Hymenobacter tibetensis: one gene and its partner. The protein of the gene in region 2 interacts with the protein of the main gene of each other region in a pairwise test. Links are inferred from orthologs where the notes say so. Each region holds a gene or a part of one and is shown on either strand. Other genes may lie near its edges.

The links.
Region 1: the proteins of menB (region 2) and rfaD interact in binary tests that used the Escherichia coli proteins (3 or more experiments, as listed by UniProt). The link is inferred for Hymenobacter tibetensis from one-to-one orthologs.

The regions. Positions count from the first base shown.
Region 1 is NZ_CP094669.1:4,095,009-4,102,028, reverse strand. Bases 835-3,725 are described here. They hold rfaD (ADP-glyceromanno-heptose 6-epimerase), read right to left. Parts: upstream 2,819-3,725; coding sequence 1,850-2,818; downstream 835-1,849. Other genes in these bases: MTX78_RS16425 (glycosyltransferase family 4 protein), read right to left, coding at 2,935-3,725; MTX78_RS16435 (FAD/NAD(P)-binding protein), read right to left, coding at 835-1,593. In the rest of the region: MTX78_RS16440 (hypothetical protein), read left to right, coding at 1-83; more of MTX78_RS16435, read right to left, coding at 178-834; more of MTX78_RS16425, read right to left, coding at 3,726-3,975; MTX78_RS16420 (ABC transporter substrate-binding protein), read left to right, coding at 4,910-5,842; MTX78_RS16415 (FecCD family ABC transporter permease), read left to right, coding at 5,947-6,945. UniProt on the Escherichia coli protein: Catalyzes the interconversion between ADP-D-glycero-beta-D-manno-heptose and ADP-L-glycero-beta-D-manno-heptose via an epimerization at carbon 6 of the heptose.
Region 2 is NZ_CP094669.1:3,987,115-3,994,213, reverse strand. The notes cover bases 2,534-5,503. They hold menB (1,4-dihydroxy-2-naphthoyl-CoA synthase), read right to left. Parts: upstream 4,446-5,503; coding sequence 3,621-4,445; downstream 2,534-3,620. Other genes in these bases: menD (2-succinyl-5-enolpyruvyl-6-hydroxy-3-cyclohexene-1-carboxylic-acid synthase), read right to left, coding at 4,579-5,503; MTX78_RS15940 (S9 family peptidase), read right to left, coding at 2,534-3,428. Outside these bases: MTX78_RS15950 (DUF1810 domain-containing protein), read right to left, coding at 1-205; MTX78_RS15945 (hypothetical protein), read right to left, coding at 538-957; more of MTX78_RS15940, read right to left, coding at 1,092-2,533; more of menD, read right to left, coding at 5,504-6,525; MTX78_RS15925 (chorismate-binding protein), read right to left, coding at 6,625-7,099. UniProt on the Escherichia coli protein: Converts o-succinylbenzoyl-CoA (OSB-CoA) to 1,4-dihydroxy-2-naphthoyl-CoA (DHNA-CoA).

The DNA of each region.
Region 1 (7,020 bases), 110 kb from region 2 along the record:
CTTCCCTCATTCCGAACCGTCTACTGACACCCGAAACGCCAGTTTTCCCTCTGTATCCTGAAGACGATGAACTGGCAGCCTAACAGCTTGCTTGCTGGCACCTAACACAACGACCGGGCCCCAGGACACGGTCGTTGTGTTAGGTGCCTATTGGTCATGTGTCTTGCGCACGGCACTCTAACCAGCTTCATGACCACTTAGGGCTACGTTCTGCTTTTCGTTCCAGCGGCATCCTAGCTCTTGCGCTAGTGCCACTGCCTGCTGGCGTAGTTCAGGCACCGCTGTCGACTCGAAGTACGCTGGTCTTCTGCTTGGGCCAAGAGTGAAAAGCAAGTTGGAGGCCTCTCCACGTGCATTGAGCATAGCACCATGCTCGTCGGTAAGAATACCTAACCGCAAAGGGTCAATTTGCAGATGTCCGGCGGTGCGTAGCGCTGCTACCGCAGGGTCCTGGATTCGGGAGTAGTCTAGCAGCGGGCCGGTGCAGTTGATAACGTGCCGGGCGGTATGCCAGGTAGTTTCTGTTTTATGCTCGGTTTCAACGCGCAGGTTTTCACCGGCTTCCACGATCTTCCTGACGCGGCCACTGTGCATGTGTACCTGGCCGGTGGCTATCATAGCCGTAAGTGCTGCTACATTCTGCTGCGGGCTCCGGTGCCGCAGCACCGACCACAGAGAGGCCAAGTGCCGTAGAAAACGCGCCTGCTCTGGAAGAGGCCATGCCGACCATATGGCGCCTAGGTGCGGCCGCAGGGAGTCGAATACTGGCCGCCACGGTATGCCTTGTGTAGCAGCCTGTCTGACCTGCCGCCGCACCGCCGCTACCACTTCGCCCACTGTATGCAGGTGGCGCAGCTCGGTTTCGTAGAAGCTGGGGTACGAAGGGTGCCGTTGGTGGCTAACTGGCCAGCGCTTGTTGCGAGATACCACCGTAATCTGAGCCCGGTGCCCATCGGCGCGCAGGCCCATCAGTATGTCAACCGCTGTCAGTCCTGAGCCAATAAGCAGCACTTCATCGTCGGGCTTAATGGCGCGTAGGGCGCCTTCGGCCCAAGGGTTGTTGTGAAAGCCCGAATGAGAAACACACTCCGCCGCACCGGCTGGCGTAGGCGGCGGAAAGTTGCCCAAGGCCAGCACTACTATGTCGCTGCGTAGTGTGGTGCCGTCGGCAAGGCGCACAGTGGCGTAGTGGCCGTCGGGTGCTACCGTCACGCCTATTGCTGCTTGCTGGTGCCACTGAAACGTTAGGCCATTGGCGGCTGGGTGAGTTAGAACCTCATCAGTAAGGGCCCTCATATACCGGCCATAGGTTTGGCGCGGACAAAAATCATCGTTTTGGACGGGAGTGCCGGTTGCTTGTAGCCAGTTAATAAAATGCCTGGGCTGATCGGGGAAGGCACTGATGTTTGACGCCCGCACATTAAGTAAATGCTCGGGCCGGCGGTCTAGGTACGCCAGGCCCGGGCCCAGCACCGGGCGGGGCTCCACAATGTGTACTTCTCCGTTCAACGGCCCTGCTACCTGCGCCAGCTGAATGGCCAGCATCGAGCCCGAAAAGCCGCCTCCCAAAATTGTGATAGTGCGCTGCTGCAAAACAAGCAAGTTAGAAGTACGGAATCAGGAGCAAAAAAAACGCCGACTCTTCAAAGAGTGCAAGGTAAAGCAATGGACTAGTATAATTCTGAATTCACTTCACCAGACAAGCAAACCAGCCGGTACCTACTGCACTATAAAACCAGCAGCCCGTCCGTGGGTTCCACACGGGCGGGCTGCTGAAGCACAAAGTCGTATGAACGTAGCTTGTTGTTGCAGCATCAGGCAATTGACAACCATACAACACAGGGCTAGCTTATAGGTAAGCTCCTGGCACAAGATAATTGCGCACGTAGTCGCTGATGCCTTCTTCGAGAGCAATGAAAGGCTGGTTGTAGCCAATGCTCCGCAGTTTGCTCATGTCGGCCTGCGTGAAGTACTGGTACTTGTCCCGGATATCTTCAGGAGTGTCGCGAAACTGGATGTCGGCGGTGCGGCCGAGGGCAGCAAAGGTGTTAAGCGCCAAATCCAGGAACGTACGCGCTTCCCCCGTGCCCAAGTTATAGAGGCCTGAGTGCTGGCGCTGGCGCATCAGAAAGTAGCACACCTCCACCACGTCCTTCACGTACACAAAGTCTCGCATTTGGCCGCCATCCGTATAGTCGGGGTTGTGCGAGCGGAACAGCGTCATGGAGCCCGTTTTCTGAATCTGCTCGAACGCATGGAGAATCACGGAAGCCATCCGGCCCTTGTGGTACTCGTTGGGCCCGTACACATTAAAGAACTTCAGTCCGGCCCAGAAAAAAGGCTTCTCCAACTGATTGATAGCCCAGTTGTCGAAGTCGTTTTTAGAGTCGCCGTACGGATTGAGGGGGCGGTAGAGCGGCAACAGGGCATCATCCTGGTCGGAGTAGCCAAGTGTGCCCGAGCCATAGGTAGCCGCTGAGGAAGCGTATACGAGCGGCAGCTGGTAGCGGCAGCAAGCCTGCCACATCTGCTTGGAGTAGTTCAGGTTCAGCAAATCTAGCACGGCGCGGTCTTGCTCCGTAGTATCGGTGCGTGCGCCCAAGTGAAAGATGAACTCTACTTGCTCATGATGGGTATCCAGCCAATCGAAAAACTCGGTCCGGTCTACGTATTCGCGTAGGTGTTTTCCTTTGAGATTGGCAAGCTTGCGCTCTACAGCAAAGTTGTCCACCACCACGATGTCATTGAAATTGGCGGCGTTGAGGCGGGTGACAAGACAGCTGGCAATAAAGCCAGCCGCTCCAGTGACGACTATCATAAGGCAGAATTTTCGTCAAAAGTATCACAGATTTCACTGACTGCCCGCCCGCCGCCTCTTCTGCCAAGCAACGCAGCCCCAGCTCTCGCTGCAGCCAAGCAAGAAGCTGAAGCTGCTTAGCTAGCTGTCGGCCCGATGCCTAAGGTTTCGCGCCAGCGTTTCACCAATACTTTCGCCGAAAAAGTCTCGGCGTACAGCGCCTTTTGCGCGCTTCTGGATACTCGGCCTGTCTGAATGTCAGTAGCCAAAGTCAGCACTGCATTTTTCACTTCCTCGTAAGAAGCAGTGGTAGGAATAACCCGTGTAGCCATGGGGTCGCAGGCAATGTCTGGTACGCCTCCACGGTCGGTGGCCAGCCACGGCAAGCCGGCGCTCATCACTTCTAGCAGCGCGATAGGTAACCCTTCCGGATGGGTGGAGAGCAGCAGGTAGGCATCGAGTTGGGTTAAGACGCCTTGCAGTGCCTCTTTGCCAGAGAAAGGGCCGTGGTACCGAAGATTGGGGTAACGCGTGAAGAATTCAGGAGAATACGTTTCTCCTTCGCCCCAAATGTGAAACTCAACACCCTTAACCTCGGGGTCGGCGCTAAGCTGGCACAGCAGATCAATGCCTTTCTCCTTAATCAAGCGGCCGTAATAGCCGAAGCGCAACGTAGGACCAGGCTCGGGGTGGGCGCTTGCTATTTCCCGTGAGAAGCATGGAATGCTAAGCACCCGGCGGTCCAAGGTTTGCTGCATGTCCTTGGCGTTGCGGCTCGAGCAAGCAATAATGGAATCAGCGTTGCGCAAGGCATTGCGGTAGCCTGCTGGCCAAGTGGCTTGGTCGGCGGCATCACCGGCGGTATGGTGGTGGTGTACCCAACGGCGGCGGCGCGGCAGCAACCGCGCAAACAGGTTGACGCTGTTGCCTTGGCCATTGGTGTACAGCGCATCGTAGCGCTTGGTAAGTCGTTTTAGCCCGATCCAGGAAAGCCAAATCAATTGCCCAAGCGAACTATTCGGCCGCCCTAGGTACACTCGGTTGCAGATGCGCCGGAAAAAATCTTCCGTTTCCGGAAGCATTGCAGAATTGCGGATAACCAAATCAACTGCGGCTCCCGATTCAGCCAGATTCAAGCAGAACTCCCGGAGGTGGCTCTCAATACCACCCGTTGGCATATGCTGCGTAGCGAACACCAAAATAGAAGCCGGTGCCTTCGCTGTTTCAACAGCATGAGTTGTAGTTTGAGGGAGAACTTGTGTAGCTGACGGCATTATATACGAGGTTTAAAAGCTAGGGGAGACTTGTTCAGAAACACTGCGGTCTTTCTGAAATTTCACGAAGTACTGTGGCAGCAGACATACTGGTAGCAAGTGCTTCTGGCTGCATGATGGAGTGTGGTGCAGCTTTCGTAAAAGCATTTCGCTGCGGATGTCTTGCCGCATAGACGAAAAACTATAAGGCTGGTTTAATAAAAAATTATCTGCTCAAGCCAATAAAGTTACCAGGGAAGGAGAAACCCCAAACACCAGAAGCCAGCGCAGCTACAATGATGTTGGTTCTTTGAGCCATTAGAAACCGATCTGCAAATATAGGAAACAGCTGATTTTAGTGGTTAGACAATCGTAGATTTAGACAATAGGTTCCAAGCGTAGTACAACAACTGAAAGCTATCAAAGTTAGAAAAGCTTTGCGTTTTGATTGAAAACCCGAAATAGCCCACTCTATAGTATTCAGCAGCTAGTGCTTGCTACGCAGGTATGCAATAAGGGCATCAGTAAGTATATATGGTAGATTAGTTGTAGTTCTTACGAGTTCTTAGTTGTTGCTGACAACGCCCCACCAACCCCTGATACAAGGTATTATTTGGATACAGGCTTTCCGACGCAAACAGTACCCTGGTTTTCTGTGGTTTAGGCCAGTGAATTTTGTGTCTAGGCTGTTTCAGCGCCTATTCAACATGGACTATCATATTGCAGTGCCGGTTGCATGGCTGGCTACACGTGCAGCCAGCATGGAGCAACTACACTAAGGCTGTGGGTCTATGAGGCAACTAGCACGCGGGTGTTGATGGCCGAAGCACTCTTCCCCTAGCAACTTACCTTTGTAGCCATGCTTCACTTATCCGTGCGTCACCTGCTGAAGTTGCTGCCGCTACTCTGCCTGCCGCTAGCCTGCCAGCAAGCCGACCAATCAGCCACCAACTCCGTAACGGCTGTCCAACCGAAAACGCAACGTATCCGCGACGACTTAGGGCGCGAACTCACCCTAGTGGCTCAGCCACTTCGTATCATGGCGCTAGCTCCATCCATGACCGAAATGCTCTATGCCATAGCCGACACTGCCACCATTATTGCCCGTACCCAAAATTGCGACTACCCAGCTGCGGCGCTCCGAAAGCCCATCATAAGCAATTACCCGCTGGATATGGAACGCTTGATTGCGCTCCGCCCCGATGTGGTATTTACAGTCGAAGGCATCACTTCTCTTGACGATGCAGCACGGCTGGAAAAGTTTGGTGTTCCAGTCTACTATCAGCGTAGCCAGACAGTAGCAGACGTGTTCCGAAGCATGCAGGTTTTGGGCCGTATACTGCACAGGCAGCCGCAGGCTCGCCACCTCACCGATTCGTTGCGCCAAGAGCTAGCAGCTGTTGCGAAGAACACTTCTGCCTCGAAAGCCCGGCCTCGCGTGCTGGCTATTACTTGGCAAGACCCCATCTACGTATACGGGCAAAACACGCTGTTCACCGACAAAGTCAGGTTAGGAGGAGGCCAGAACGCCGTAACCGAGAAATTTGCGCAGCCCTATCCAGCGCTTACGCGCGAATACATTCTCAAATTAAATCCTGATGTGCTCATCGGGGGGAGCTTTGGCAAGCTAGACAGTACGTTCTTTAAAAATTACCCAGAGCTGAAGCGGATTCGTGCTTATCAAGCTCGCCAAGTATATGGTATTACGGGCAACCTAATGGAGCGCCCCGGCCCGCGGGTAGTGGAGTCAGTGCGAGAGCTTCAAAAGATACTAGCGAGCAGCCAGCCATAGTTTTTGCCCATATACCGCAAAAGTTGGCTTATATCTCACCCACCCCCACCATCCGCTCTTGCTGTTAAATAGAAGTCAGCCCCAGACACCCGTAGCCTAATCACATGAACCAACGTGCTCTGCCCTGGATTTTGGCCAGCTTGCTGCTGACGTTCGCGCTGGTGGTACTGGGTATGCGCGTGGGTAGCTACGAAACCACCTACGCTCTACTAGCCCGCGCTTTTATAAGCTATAATCCTCAGGACCCAACCCATTTGGTGCTCGTAGAACTGCGGCTGCCCCGTATTCTGCTGGCGTTGCTGGCGGGCGGTGGCTTAGCATTCAGTGGCTACCTCATGCAAGCTATGGTCAACAACCCCTTAGCCGATCCTTACTTGCTAGGAACGGCTTCGGGGGCTTCTCTAGGCGCTATCTTCTGCTTTTCTTTCTTGCCTAGTCTAACATTAGGTGGCTTCTATCTGCCACCGCTTTTCGCGCTGGTTGGGGCGCTGGCTACTACGTTGGTGGTGGTAGCCGTTGGCACGCAGCGGGGCCAACTTATCCCGGCGCAGTTGCTGCTCGCGGGCGTGGCGGTAGGCTCACTCACTACGGCCGTGGGTGGGGTGCTCACGTTCCTGTCGGACACGCAGGAAAAGCTGCGGAGTGTTACGTTTTGGGCGGCGGGTAGCTTCGAGCGGGCCGGTTGGAGCATGCTACCCTATCCGGCGGTAGCGTTGGCAGCAGCGCTGGGGCTGTTCGTATTTATGCAGAAGGACCTGAATATTTTGCTGCTAGGGGAGGAGCGGGCCCAGGGCCTCGGCGTACACGTAGCGCGCACCCGCTGGCTGTTGCTGCTTACTGCCTCCATCCTAACGGGTTGTGTGGTGGCCTTGTGTGGCCCCATTGGATTCGTTGGTCTGGTGGTGCCCCACCTCACGCGGTGGCTGTTGGGCGTGACGGGGCGGGCCAATCCGCTGTTCTGTGTACTGCTCGGTGCGAACTTCTTGCTGGCCTGCGACCTACTTGCCCGGCTACTTTATCCGCCAGCTGGCCTGCCAGTAGGCTTGGTCACTGCCCTGTTCGGCGTACCGTTCTTCGTATATTTGCTGCGGAAAAAAGGTTGATATCGGCTGCCGTTCAGGTTCAGGAGGAACTTCTGTGCTGCTTGCATAGCCACTTCCATGCCTTGGCCGGCGATA
Region 2 (7,099 bases):
ACCGGCTTCCTAGCACCGGATGCTTCAAAAACGCCTCAGCTTCCTGCTCGTCTTGTATAGCGTAAAACTTCGCCGTCTCACTGAACCCCAACCCCTGGATTTGGGGAAATACATACCACATCCAATGGGTTTGCTTGCGGCCTCTTTTTATTTCTGCCAGCGCATCGCTGTAATTTCGGGCTTGTGCGTCTATGAATCGTTGCATGAGTTCTTTACAGGTATTTACTATTGTGATTTATACTCAGAACTGATTGATAAAAATAAAAAGCTATCTTTTATGAAGATAAAGTATGTATTAAGTTATGAAAATATAAAAAATATGTACAGTAATTAAAAGTAAAGTCATAGCATCGAAATTTCGATACTTGGCCTTAGTATAAGGGTTCAAAGTATGCCGTTACTAATGTTAATTCAATTTGGATATCATGGTACATGTAAGAATCCTTGATTTTTTTGGCTAGTGTTTACTATACATACTTATGTAAGCCTGTATTTAGTAGCTTCGGCTTTGTGAGGCTACTATTGGGCGTAACATGGTCAGGAGGCAGCATCGCCTTTGATGCGTTCTTTGTTGTCAGTTTCAAGCAAAATTTCGTAAGCAAACCCCGTAGAGTCTAGCATTGCAACGATGAATTTCTCTGACTCTTTTTCATCATACCCTTGAAAATCATAGTGGAATAAGGCGAGTGCTAGCCAAGCACACTCCTTATGGTTTTCGGAAAAGTATTTATTATCTAAATCTTGGTTAGGAAACAATTCAAACCAAGTTCCTTTTTCCTTATTCAAATTCCAATGAAACTGCTTGATTCTGTATGGGAGTCGAGCATCCAGCATACTTCCTTTGTTCACGGTGGAAGTAGTTCTATTAAATTGTGCTAGATACCCCTTAATTGCTTTAAGTATATTTTTTTCGTCTTTATAGCTGCATTTTATTCCGAATAGTACTTGATGTTTCATATAGCGCACTTCTATCTGTATTGACGAAGTATACCTATTCCATCAGTTTACTTTCAGTCCGCAAATGACCTTCGTCAACACAACCAATAGTAGCTGTATTGACGAAGGTTGACTAGATGGCAACGATGCTTTCCTCACTGAACTACGTTGCGCGGGTCGGGCTTGGCGGTCATTTCGTAGTCGTGGGGCGGCTGCATGCCGGCCAGGTGTTGCACGAAGTAGTCCCAGCGGCGGCGCGTCATGTAGGGCGAGTAGGCGCCGTAGCCGTGGGCGGCGTTCGGAAACACCACTAGGTCGTAGCTCTTGTTGGCTTTGGTGAGGGCCTCCACTACCAGCATCGTGTTGTAGGGCGGCACGTTGTCGTCCATTAGGCCGTGGGCCAGCATCAGCTTGCCTTTGAGGTTTTTAGCGAAGGTGGCGTTGGCTTGGTTGTCGTAGTTGGTGGTGCCGTCGGGGTTGGGTTTAAGCAGCCCGATGTAGCGCTCGGCCCAGTCGTCCTCGTAGTTGCGATTTTCGTGGTTGCCTGATTCCGAAATACCCACTTTAAAGAAGTTGGGGTAGCGGAACATAGCTGCCGCCGTAGCGTAACCGCCGCCCGAGTGGCCCCAAATGCCGGCCCGCTCCAGGTCGATGTACGGGTACTTCTGCGCCAGCTGCCGCATACCAGTCACCTGGTCCGACAACGTGTTTTCGGCCATGTTGCCGTAGCAGACATCGTGGTAGCTCTTAGACCGCAGGGGATTGCAGCTGCCCTCAATCACCACCACCACAAAGCCCAGCTCGGCCAGTGCCTGGTGGTCGCTGCGGGCCGCCGAAAACGACCAGTTGCCCACGCCGCCACCCTGTGGCCCTGGGTAGATGTAGTTGATAATCGGGTATTTCTTGGCTGGGTTCAGCGTCGTGGGCGTGAACATTAGGCCGTACAGGTCATTCTTGGCGTCCTGGTCTTTCACCGTGATGGGCGTGGGCGCCTTCCAGCCGGTGGCCGTGAGGCGCGAAATATCGGTTTTCTCGAGAGTCGAAACGAGCTTGCCGTCAGCGGCGCGCAGTACCGTTGCGCCCGGTTTGTCGGGCTGCGAGTAGGTATCCAAGAAGTAGCGGCCTGAGGGTGTCAGCGTCACGTGGTGGTTGCCGGCCTCGGGGGTGAGCAAGGTTAGGTTCTTGCCATCCAGCCCGATGCGGTAGAGGTGGGTGAAGTAGGGGTTGCCTGGCTCGCGCCCATCGGCCAGGAAATAAAGCTGGCGCTTCGCCTCGTCTACTTCCAGCAGTTGCGTTACCACAAAATTGCCCTTCGTAATCTGGTTCTTCACCTTGCCATTGCTGGCATTGTAGAGGTACAAGTGGCCCCAGTTGTCGCGCTCCGAGTACCAGATAACTTCCTTGCTTTTGGGCAGGTAGCGCCAGTTAATAGCTCCCTGGCCTGATTCATACTGCGTAGCGACGGTTTCCTCGAACACGTCGCGCACCGCGCCGGTGGTGGCATCGGCCACGCGCATCTTCTCCTGCTTGTGGTCGCGCGAGGTTGACACGAATGCCAACTGGCTGGCATCAGCGCTCCAATCCACGTCGTCGAAGGTGCCGCTGCTTGAAATATCATCCGACAGGGAGCCGCGGTGCGGGTCGGGTGGCAGCTGCAAGCGCACCACTTTCGGGTTGCTTACTTCCACAATCACCCGCTCAATCATGGCAATGTCTTTGTCGCCGGGCAGCGGGTACTTCCACGACTTGAGAGTGGGGTGGCCGATGTTGGTGGTCACCAGGTACATGTCGCCCACAGCGCGCTGGTCTTGCCGGAACGTGGCGATTTTGCGCGAGTCAGGCGACCAGCGCAAAATCGGCCGGTCGCTGTGGGTCCAGCCGGCGTTGTCGGTGGCGTAGCCGTAGTCCTTGGCCCCGTCGGTGGTGAGCTGGGTGGATTGGTTGGTTTTCGTGTCGCGCACCCACAAGTTGTAGTCCTTGATGTAGGCGGCCAGCTGGCCGTTGGGCGACTCAATTTCGTTTTGCGCGTTGGGGCTAGGCTGGGCGGCGGGTGCTGTGGCGGGGCTTAGTTGCTCGCTAACCAAATCATACTGCCAGTTCTTGCCAGCGGCGGCAAACGAAATCGACTTTTCATCGGGCGAAAACGCAAGGTCCCGGAATGGTAGCCGGCTGGCCTGGTACGTTTTACCGCTGGCGGTGGAGAGGGCCGCTGCCAGTTTGGCGTGATTGAAGGCGGCAGTGCGGGTTTTGCGGGCGGGGTCCACTAACACAAATTCGGCGCCCTGGGCGGTCAGCACGCGGTACCAAAACCGGTCGTTGGCCAGCCAGTGGGGCTGGCCGGCGCTGCCATCAACTAGCGGTTGGGTGTTGTAGCCCATGAAGCGCTCGGCCCGGGCGTAGTCTTGGGTGGTGAGGGCGGGCAACTGCTGGGCCAAGGTGGCAACTGAAATGAAAAAGGCAGTTGCGGTGAGGGCCAGTAAATACTTGGGCATAGGCTTGGCAGGAAATAGGCTAAAAGTCGGAATTATTAGGAGCCTAAGGTATCACGAAATACGCGACGGAGCGTTCTTCTTGCTTGGCTGGCGCGAGCCTATTTCTTTGAAACGGCTCGTCTTCCTATCAATAAAAAGAGGTTCCATACTGCTGTATGGAACCTCTTGCGGAAAGCTTGCCAGCGTGTTAGCTCATGGAAACTTCGGATACTTCGAGAAGTCGGGCTTGCGCTTTTCCAGGAAGGCGTTCTTGCCTTCTTTGGCTTCCTCGCTCAGGTAGTAAAGCAGCGTGGCGTTGCCGGCCAACTCCTGGATGCCTGCCTGCCCATCCAGTTCAGCATTGAACGAGGACTTCAGCATGCGCAACGCCAAGGGGCTTTTCTCGAGAATCTTGTGGCACCACGCCACAGTGGTCTCTTCCAGCTGATCGAGCGGCACCACTTTGTTCACGAGGCCCATATCGAGGGCTTCCTGCGCGTCATACTGGTCGCAGAGAAACCAGATTTCGCGGGCTTTCTTTTGGCCGACTACGCGTGCGAGGTAGGAAGCACCGAAACCGCCATCGAACGAGCCCACGTTAGGGCCAGTCTGGCCGAAGCGGGCGTTGTCGGCGGCAATGCTTAGGTCGCAGACCACGTGCAGCACGTGGCCACCCCCGATGGCCCAGCCCGCCACCATGGCCACTACCGGCTTGGGGATAGAGCGAATCATCTTTTGCAGGTCCAGTACGTTGAGGCGGGGCATGGCATCATCACCAACGTAGCCACCGTGGCCCCGGACGCTCTGGTCGCCGCCCGAGCAGAAGGCCTTGCCTCCTTCCCCGGTGAGGATGATAACGCCGATATCGGTGCGGTTGCGGCAGATGTCCATAGCCTCAATCATCTCCTGCACCGTGAGGGGCGTGAAGGCGTTGTGCACCTGCGGGCGGTTGATGCTGATTTTGGCGATGCCGCCAGCTTGCGTGAAGAGAATTTCGCGGAACTCCTTGATCGGGGTCCAAGTGATTTGTTCGGCCATACGTCTGAAAATGATGTAAAGAAGGAAGGCCGTCCTGCTGCGCTTGCCGAAGCCGCTCTATTGCTTCGCTGAAAGAAAATAGGCGAAGCAGTGGAGCTTCGACAGGCTTAGCAGGACGTTCTGATATAAACCATTAAGATGGGAAACCGGCTTTTACCGCGGCCCGGTATTGTTCGAAAAATTCGGCGTTGGTCTTGCTGTCAGTGCTGATTTCCAGCAAGGCTGCGCCCGTTTCGGGTGCAAAGAAAACCGGTAGCGCCGACTCTAGCTCCGCGAACGACGAAACCGGGAAATACTGTAGCTTGAAATCCCGCGCCGTATTCTCGGCGGTCAGCAGCTGGTGCGTCTCGAAAAACTCTTCTAGCTCGGGCTGTTGGCGCGGTCCATCAATCATGCGGAAGATGCCGCCGCCGTGGTTGTTGAACACAACCACCCGCAGGTTGGGCGTCGGATAGTTGTGCCAAAACGCGTTCCGGTCATAGAAAAACGCTACGTCGCCCGTCAGCAGTACCACTGGCCGCTGTGGCTGGGCCAGTGCCGCGCCTACCGCCGTGCTGTTGCAGCCGTCGATGCCGCTGGTGCCTCGGTTGGCAAACACTTCCACTTGCTTGCCCACTGGCAACCCCAAGATATTGGCGTACCGGACCGCCATGCTGTTGGCGAGGTGGAGCGCCGTCTGGTCGGGCAGGAGCTGTAGGCAGTGATGGAAGGCCGTAAACTCGTTGAACGGCTGCTCGAGCTGCTGCATGAACTGTTGTAGAAAGCTTGTCGCCCATGATTCAGCCGCTAGCCATGATTTCAAATAAGCTGCTTTAACGGAAGCTTCTTCACCGGGTAGGGGCTCAATTGCCGGCCACTTTAGCTGCGGTGTAGCAAGATGAGTGGAGACAGAAGCGACACGCGTGGCGTCCTGCGCCACCACGTGGCTGGGTGTGACTGAGTAAGTAGTCGAACCGCCCGCATTCGTGGTCACGCTAGGAACCGAACCTAGTATAAGACCTTCAGTGTCTCTGATACTGCTAGGCGAATCATGCGGCTCTTCGGCCAGCAATGCGCCAAAGAAATCTGTGGGCTCCATGCGCACAAGCTTAGTGAGCGACTGGAACGTGTCGGCCTCCACGCCGGCGGCTTGGATGTGCCAGTGCTGAGTGGGTTTCGTATTGCGCAGGTAAAGCTTCAGCGACTTCGAGATGAGCGACTTACCGAAGGTGATAAGCAACTCTGGCTTTAACGCCTCCTTCAAGCCGGGCTCCTGCACCGCCATGAATACGTCCTGGTGGCCCAAGGGACGCAAACGTTGGTCGTAATCAGAAACTACGGGCAAGTGTACGTTGGCAATCAAGTCGCCGACCACCGGCACCTGCCAGGTGGCCGCAAAACGATGCAACGCCAGCAGTAGCTCGGTGTCAGCGGGTTGCTGACCGGCAACCACTAACACACGACTAGCGTTGCGGAGGGCTTCACGAAGTTCTGTAAGCACAGCGCTAGGCAGTTGGGGGCGGCTGGGTAGTTCCCGCGTCACTTTCACGTTCTGCTCGTACTGTATTTCCTCGCCGGCCTTCGGGTAGAAGGGCTCCCGCAGTGGCACGTTCACTTGTACCGGGCCGGCAGGGCCAGCTTGCGCCAGCTTGATGGCCTCGTTCACAATGCGCGCCGAATGCCACTTGGCATCGGTGTGCGATGTATCGGCCGGAAACTCGAAGGCACCTTTGGCGTGGGCCCCATACAGGTTGTGCTGCCGAATGGTCTGGCCGTCGAGCTGGTCTATCCATTCTGGCGGCCGGTCGGCGGTGAAAATTACGAGCGGAATGTGCTGGAAATAAGCTTCGGCTACGGCGGGTGCGTAGTTGAGGCCGGCCGTGCCGGAGGTACATACCAACACCACTGCCCGCTGTTGGGCCTGCGCCATGCCCAACGCAATAAAGGCTGCGGCCCGCTCATCGGGCACCACCCGCACCGTTAGGTTGGAGTGGCGGGCGAAGGCCAGCGTCAGCGGGGCCGAGCGAGAACCCGGTGACAACACCACATCCGTAATACCGTGCCGGGCGCAGATTTCAGCAATATTATGAACAGCCTGCATAAAGTAACTGAGTGAGAAAGTAACGAAGCAAGTAACTGAAGAGGTGGCTGCGTGATAACAGTTGCGCCATCTGTCTGGATAGACCCTTCAACGGTTTATTCAGTTACTCGACGTAGTCATTGTGTGGAGCACGGCCCCCATGGTAGTCAACTTTAGCTCTGTTTCCTGCCATTCGCGGTCTGGGTCGGAGTCCACAGTGAGGCCGGTGCCAGCGTAGAGGATGGCCTCGGTGGGGCGCAACTGGAGGCAGCGAAGATTTACGTACAGGCGCGAGATGCCGGCTGTCGGCAAGTTCACCGGGCCTAGAAAGCCACTGTAATAGGCTCGGTCGTAGCCTTCGTGCTGATATAGAAAATCCAGGGCTGCCTGCTTCGGCATGCCACCTACCGCAGAAGTAGGATGTAATAACCGCAACATATCGGTGCCCAGATTGGGGAACGGCACTTGGCGCAGATTCACTTCGAAATCGGTGCGTAAGTGCAACAGCTCGCCGGCCGCCACCGTGCGGGGTCCGGTTTCATCGTATTCACGCAGCCGAAGCTGTTTAAAGCAGTTTACAATGTAGCGTGCTACC